DNA from 2 places in the Arthrobacter sp. T2-23 genome. Region 2 is predicted to be linked to the other one. Evidence: predicted binding sites of a transcription regulator. Region 2 holds the regulator's gene; the other holds the start of a gene.
What was found. Region 2 encodes LexA, which represses DNA repair genes until DNA is damaged. Its sites were predicted from a motif close to TCGAACANNTGTTCGA; they were not measured.
Positions count from the first base shown of each region.

Region 1: ruvA (Holliday junction branch migration protein RuvA) is a predicted target of LexA. The motif match lies at 1,558-1,573, and genes of this name have one in related genera.

Region 1 covers NZ_AP027917.1:108,098-111,822, forward strand. The annotation lists gene pdxT (pyridoxal 5'-phosphate synthase glutaminase subunit PdxT) at 1-187, shown strand, start outside; gene ACZ5Z0_RS00555 (YebC/PmpR family DNA-binding transcriptional regulator) at 191-946, shown strand; gene ruvC (crossover junction endodeoxyribonuclease RuvC) at 943-1,521, shown strand; gene ruvA (Holliday junction branch migration protein RuvA) at 1,653-2,306, shown strand; gene ruvB (Holliday junction branch migration DNA helicase RuvB) at 2,299-3,420, shown strand; gene yajC (preprotein translocase subunit YajC) at 3,643-3,725, shown strand, end outside.
Region 2 covers NZ_AP027917.1:793,946-797,670, reverse strand. The annotation lists gene ACZ5Z0_RS03670 (ATP-dependent DNA helicase) at 1-1,737, shown strand, start outside; gene lexA (transcriptional repressor LexA) at 1,819-2,568, opposite strand; gene ACZ5Z0_RS03660 (LysM peptidoglycan-binding domain-containing protein) at 2,952-3,410, shown strand; gene ACZ5Z0_RS03655 (histidinol-phosphate transaminase) at 3,479-3,725, shown strand, end outside.

The sequences.
Region 1 (3,725 bases), 690 kb from region 2:
AGCCGGCGTCGAAGTCCTGGCCCAGGTGGAACCGTCCAAGGCCGGCCACCCGGAATCCCTCGACGGGACGGCTAGAATTGTTGCAGTGCGTTCCGGCAAGCTGCTGGCCACCTCTTTCCACCCGGAAGTGACGGGGGAGAAGCGCGTGCATGAACTGTTTATTCGAATGATCAGAGGAGAAGCGTAAAGCATGTCAGGCCACTCCAAATGGGCGACGACCAAGCACAAGAAGGCCATCCTGGACAGCCGCCGGGCCAAGTCGTTCGCCAAGCTGATCAAGAACATCGAAGTTGCCGCGCGCATGGGCGGACCCGACCTCGCCGGCAACCCGAGCCTGGAACTTGCCGTCACCAAGGCCAAAAAGACCTCGGTCCCCGCTGACAACATCGACCGCGCCATCAAGCGCGGCGCCGGCCTCACCGGCGAGGTCGTGGACTACACCGAGATCATGTACGAATGCCGCGGCCCGCAGGGCTCGGCCCTGCTGATCGAGTGCCTCACGGACAACAAGAACCGTGCAGCCTCCGAGGTCCGGCTCGCCATCTCCCGCAACGGCGGCACCATCGCCGACCCCGGCTCCGTCAGCTACCTCTTCTCCCGCAAGGGTGTCGTCTCGCTGCCCAAGAACGGCCTGACCGAGGACGACGTGCTGATGGCCGTCCTCGAGGCCGGCGCGGAAGAAGTCAAGGACAACGGCGACAGCTTTGAGATCCACTCCGAGCCGACCGACCTGCAGGCCATCCGCGACGCGCTCAAGGAAGCCGGGATCGACTACGACACCGACGAGGCCGAATTCGTGCCCTCCATGCAGGTGCCGCTGGACCTCGACGCCGCCAAGAAGTTCATGAAGCTCGTCGACGCCCTCGAAGAACTCGACGACGTACAGAATGTGTACAGCAACGCCGACCTCAGCGACGAAGTGCAGGCCGCACTGGAAGCCGAGTGACCCTTCGCGTCCTCGGCGTCGATCCGGGCCTCACCCGCTGTGGGATCGGCGTCGTGGACGTCGAAAAGAACCGCCGCGCCACCATGGTGGCCTTCGGCGTCGTCGGCACATCACCGGAGGAGAGCCTGGACCAGCGCCTGTTGGTCATCGCCACCTCGATCGATGAGTGGCTGGACCAGTATGAGCCGCAGGTCCTCGCCGTCGAACGTGTCTTCTCCCAGCTCAACGTCAGCACAGTGATGGGCGTTGCCCAGGCCTCCGGCGTGGTGATTGCCGCTGCCGCACGCCGGGGAATACCCGTGGCGCTGCACACCCCTTCGGAGGTCAAGGCCGCCGTGACCGGCAGCGGGACCTCCAACAAGGACGCCGTCACCAAGCTGGTCACCAAGATCCTCCGGCTCGACGCCCCGCCCCGTCCGGCGGACGCCGCCGACGCCCTGGCTCTGGCCATCACGCATGCCTGGCGGGCTGGCAGCGGGGCGGCTGTGGCCACCACAGGCCCGGGCAGCCAGTCCCTGACGCCCGCGCAGCGCGCCTGGGCCGACGCGGAGGCCAAAGCGCGCCGTGCGCGCTGAATTTCGCGTTAAATGTCCAGGTGCTTGCTAGGGTATTCGTAGATATGTTCGGATAGCCGGCGTTTGGAGATCAAAACCCGCCGGCTTGACTCGGCTGGTCCAGGACCAGCTGTGAGACCAGGAGCCAGGCCTTGATCAGTTTTCTCCGCGGAACCGTTGCGCACGTCGGCCTGTCCTCGGCGGTGATCGACCTCAACGGTGCCGGCATGAGCGTCAACGCCACGCCACAGACCCTCAGCCGGCTCCGCGTCGGGGATGAGGGCAAACTGTTCACCTCCCTGATCGTGCGGGAGGACTCCCTGACGCTATTTGGCTTCTCCAGCGACGACGAACGCGAGGTGTTCGACGTGCTGCTGAGCGTCAGCGGTGTGGGGCCGCGCCTGGCGCTGGCCGTCCTGGCCGTCCACGAACCCGAAGCGATCCGTGTCGCCGCGCACTCCGGTGACGGCAAGGCGTTCACCAAGGTCCCCGGCATCGGACCCAAGGTCGCCGGCCGGATCGTGCTCGAACTGGCCGGGAAGCTGGTGCCGCACGGCACGCCGGGCAACGCGGGCGGCGACGCCCACGCTGTGTCCGCCGAAGCCGTGTGGAAGCCGCAGGTGGTCGCCGCCATGACGAGCCTCGGCTGGTCCGAAAAGGACGCCACCGCCAGCATCGACAAGTCGCTGGCCGACTCGCCGGAACTCGCCGCGAAGGGCAACGTGGCGGAAATCCTCCGCGCCACGCTGCGCTGGCTGGGCCAGGACGGCGCCCGCGCCGGGAACCGCGTAGGCGCCCGTGGCTGAGCCGTCCCTCGTCGGCGGGGGAGAGGAGCCCGAGGAGCGGGCCATCGAGGCCGCCCTCCGGCCCAAGAACCTGCAAGATTTCGTGGGCCAGCACCGGGTCCGCAAGCAACTCTCCCTCGTCCTGGAGGCCTCCCGGATGCGCGGCCGCAGCGCCGACCACGTGCTGCTGTCCGGTCCGCCCGGCCTGGGCAAGACCACTCTGTCCATGATCATCGCCGCCGAGATGAATGCCCCGCTGCGGATCAGCAGCGGACCGGCGATCCAGCACGCCGGGGACCTCGCCGCCATCTTGTCCTCGCTCTCCGAGGGGGAGGTTCTCTTCCTGGATGAGATCCACCGGATGTCCCGCCCGGCCGAGGAAATGCTCTACATGGCGATGGAGGATTTCCGCGTGGACATCGTGGTCGGCAAGGGTGCCGGCGCCACCGCGATTCCGCTGGAACTGCCGCCCTTCACCCTGGTGGGCGCCACCACCCGCGCCGGGCTGCTGCCCGGGCCGCTGCGGGACCGGTTTGGTTTCACCGGGCACCTGGAGTTCTATTCCGTTGAGGAGCTTGAGCTGGTACTGCGCCGCTCGGCGGGACTGCTGGACCTGAAGGTGAACTCGGCCGGCTTCAGTGAGATCGCCGGCCGGTCCCGGGGCACCCCCCGGATTGCCAACCGCCTGCTGCGGCGCGTCCGGGACTGGGCTCTGGTCCACGGGGTGGAGCAGATCGACGCGAGGGCAGCCTCCGCTGCCCTCGATATGTACGAAGTGGACAAGCGCGGCCTGGACCGCCTGGACCGCGCCGTCCTCGAGGCGTTGATCACGAAGTTCGGCGGCGGGCCGGTAGGCCTCTCCACCCTCGCTATCGCCGTAGGCGAGGAAACCGAAACCGTGGAAACCGTCGCCGAGCCCTACCTGGTCCGCGAGGGCCTGCTCGGCAGGACCCCGCGCGGACGGATCGCGCTGGCGCCGGCGTGGACGCACCTGGGCTACGCGGTGCCGCCGGGCGCGTTCGGCCAGGATCCGCTGGACCTCTTCCGGGCCGGAGACGCCGACGGCGGGCCGGCCGGGTTCGCTGCTGATGCTGACGGCGAAGTCGATCCGGAATGGATCCGTAATAGTCAATAGCACTCGCTAGTGACCTTTTCCCTTTAGACTGGTATGACGCTCGGCACGTTCGGGCCTTTGTTTCCGTGTGCGGCTCCAGCTAGCCGCCGTTGGCAGGGCAGGGTTTTGCCTCGTACCTGCCAGGTTTCCTGCCAGGTTCCACGCCAGGTGGTCCCGGAGCGAAGCGGACGTTGCTGTGAAACCAGCTCGCAAGTATAGAACGGAACTTTCCCCTTGGATCCAATGACAATTCTCCTGTTCGTTATGCTCGGCGTTTTCGTCTTCATGATGTTCCGCCGCAACAAGAAGACGCAGCAGCAGCAGGC
Region 2 (3,725 bases):
AGGCCGGTGAAGGTCGCCCTGGTCAAGGGCCGCTCCAACTATGTGTGCCGCCACAAGCTCGAAGGCGGCTTCCCGTCCGAGGAACCGTCCGAGGGCCAGTTGTTCTCCCTCGGCGAGGACACCTCCGTGCCGCACTTCGCGGCCGCGATGGGCGGACCGTCGTCCCAGCTCGGCAAGGAAGTGGTCCGGCTCCGCGACTGGGCCGAGGACACCCTGACGGGGGACCGCGACGAACTGATGCCCGGGGTGACCGACCGCGCCTGGCGGCAGGTCTCCGTCACCTCCATGGAGTGCCTGGGCGCGCAGAAGTGCCCGCTCGCCGCCGAATGCTTCAGCGAACTGGCCCGGCAGAACGCCGCCGACGCCGACGTCGTGGTCACCAACCACGCGATGCTGGCCGTCAGCGCCTTCGAAGGCCTCGCGGTGTTGCCGGAGTACGACGTCGTGGTGGTGGACGAGGCCCACGAACTGCAGGACCGGGTGACCGGCGCCGTGTCCGGACAGCTGTCCGTCGCCATGGTGCACGCTGCCGCGTCGGGCGCCCGCAAGCACGCCGGAATCACCGTGGACGCGCTGAATAATGCCGCGTCCAACCTCGAACTCGCCATTGAGGGCGTGCCCAGCGGGCTGATGCCGAACGGTCTGAACAGCGAACAACTCGATTGCGTGGACCAGTTGCGTGACGCCTGCCGCGCCGCGCTTTCGGACTCCAAGGGGGACAGCGCCAACACCGCCGACGGCGGGCGGCAGCTCGCCCGCTCCCGCCTGATGGTGATCCTGGAACTCTGCGAACGGCTCCTGGCGGCCAAGGAGAACCGCGAGGTGGTCTGGTTCTCCCGCAACAGCAGCTTCGACCCGCAACAGGGCTATTCGCAGCCTGATGACTCCGCGCCGGCGCTGATCAACATCGCCCCGCTCAGCGTCGCCGGGCGGCTGCGCGAGGGATTGTTCGCCGACCACACCGTCGTGCTGACCTCGGCAACCCTCGCCATCGGCTCGGCCTTCGAACCGGCGGCCGGAGGCCTGGGCCTGGTCGGTCCCGGCGCACCGAGCTGGACCGGCGTCGACGTCGGATCCCCCTTCGAATATCCGAAGCAGGGCATCCTCTACGTCGCCAAGCACCTGCCCAAGCCGGGCCGCGGGACGTCCCCCGAAGCCCTCGACGAGCTCGAAAAACTGATCCGGGCCTCCGGCGGCGGCGCGCTGTGCCTCTTCTCCTCCCGGCGTGCCGCTGAAGAAGCAGCCGAGGCCATGCGGCCACGGCTGGGCCTCAATATCCTTTGCCAGGGCGAGTCGACCATGACGGCACTCGTAAAGCAGTTCGCCGACGAGCCTGACACTTGCCTCTTTGGCACCATGTCGCTCTGGCAGGGCGTCGATGTGCCCGGAAACTCCTGCCGGCTGGTGGTCATCGACAGGATCCCGTTCCCGCGGCCGGATGACCCGCTGATGACCGCCCGCTCCCGGGCCGTGGCCCAAGCCGGCGGTAACGGCTTCATGAGTGTATCTGCAACCCACGCGGCCATCCGGCTCGCCCAGGGCGCCGGCCGGCTGATCCGCTCGACGTCGGACAAGGGCGTGGTGGCTGTCCTGGATTCCCGGCTGTCCACCGAGCGCTACGGCGGGTTCCTGCGCGCCGCGCTGCCGCCGTTCTGGCCCACCACCGACCCGGCGGTGGCCCTGGCCGCCCTCGCACGCCTGGCCAAGGAAGCCCCGGCAAAGGAGACGGCCACCTAGCCCCGGTCACCCAACGACGAAGGCCCCGTCCGGAAAACTCGGACGGGGCCTCTCTGTGCCGGGCGCAGCCTGCCGGCGGCGCTAGAGGGAGCGAAGCACCGAGACGACTTTGCCCATGATGACGGCATGGTCGCCGAGGATCGGTTCGTACTGGGTGTTCTGCGGGAGCAGCCAGGTGTGGCCGTCGCGCTGGCGGAACGTCTTGACCGTTGCCTCGTCGTCGAGCAGGGCAGCGACAATGTCGCCGTTGACGGCGTCGTTCTGGCGCCGGACGACCACCCAGTCGCCGTCGCAGATGGCGGCGTCGATCATCGAGTCGCCGGCGACCCGGAGCATGAACAATTCGCCGTGGCCCACCAGTTGGCGCGGCAGCGGCATCACGTCCTCCACCACCTGGTCGGCCAGGATCGGGCCTCCGGCGGCGATCCGGCCCACGAAGGGCACCATTGCGGTGTCGGTGGCGCTGGCGAGTTCCGAGACCGCAACGCCGCCGACGGCCCGCAGGCCGGTGGACTTCGCCACCCCGGAGACCTTGGTAGCGCCCTCGTCGAGCGTCAGAGGCAAAAGGACTTCCATGGCGCGGGGCCTTTTGGGATCCCTCCGCAGGTAACCGAGCTTTTCCAGCTGCGAGAGCTGATGGGTGACGCTGGAGAGGCTGGCGAGGCCGACGGTGTCGCCGATCTCGCGCATCGAAGGCGGGTAGCCGTTGTCCGTCACGGACCGCTGGATGGTCTCCAGGATCTTCTTTTGCCGGACGGTGAGGCCCTTCGGCGCCCGGCCGGTCTGGGGGCTCCGCTGGGCGGCCCTCCCGCCGGCGGCTTGTGCTGCCATGTTCGCCACGCCTTTCCGATCCGCCCGGCCGCCGTGGGCTGCCGGGACCAACTGGTCTGAAAATGTCAGACCCCGCTGATCAACTGCTGTTGATCACCACAAGTGGTTCTGCTGGTTCAAAAGTAGGCCAGCAGACACGCTTTTTCAAACATTTGTTCTAGCGAGTCTCGACAATGTTCGTTCATAAGTGCTAAAACAGAAACTACAAAGTTCGAATATGTGTTCGAAGTGAGTCGCAGGAGCGGGATCATGCGGTTCGGTTCTGTGTTCGAACGTAGTGATCAAGATTTGCGGTCCAGGTTTGCTTTAGATGGTTCGGCCGATTGGCGGCGAGTACGTGGAGTACGCCGGGCGGCACAGATAAGTCCAGGAGGGCTCAGTTCATGTCAGCAGTAAGCGCTATTTCCGGTTCACTGGTTTCCGTTCCCGTGCAGGCGTCACGGTTCGAGGCTTTCGGCCCGCACGGCATCTTCGACGGGCAGGAAGCGGGCCGCGGGCAGCGGGCTGTGCCTGCCGCCGCGCCCAGGCAGGCGCCGCTGCGGCTGACCCGCCGGGGCCGCTTCGTCTTCTTCGGCCTGCCGTTGATTCTGCTGGCTGCGCTCGTCCTTTCGCTCGCCGGTTTCCTGAACGCGCCGGCCAAAGCCGCCGACTCGACCGCGGAGCTCTCGCTCACCCCTACGGTCACCGTGACGGTCCAGCCGGGGGAGTCGCTGTGGGCCATCGCCGGCGCCGTGGCACCGCAGCGCGACCCCCGCGACGTGGTCGCCGACATTGTGCAGCTCAACAACCTCGATGCCGCCCGCGTTATCCCCGGCCAGCAGCTCTACGTGCCCTCCAAGTAATACGGCCCCGGCCGCCCTCTGGGGGTCACAGTTTCGGGGCCGGGCGTGGTCTCACTTAAACTAGGCACGTGACCGACCAGCTAGAGCGCCTCAACCGACTGCCCCTCCGGACCAATCTGAGGGGGTTGCGGCCTTACGGCGCGCCCCAGCTGGATGTTCCGATCTTGCTGAACGTCAACGAAAACACCCATGGCGTCCCGGACGACGTCCGCGCGGCCATCGCAGAGGCAGTGACCGAGGCTGCCGCCGGACTGAACCGGTACCCTGATCGCGAGTTCACCGAATTGCGGGAAGGGCTGGCGGAGTACCTCGGCC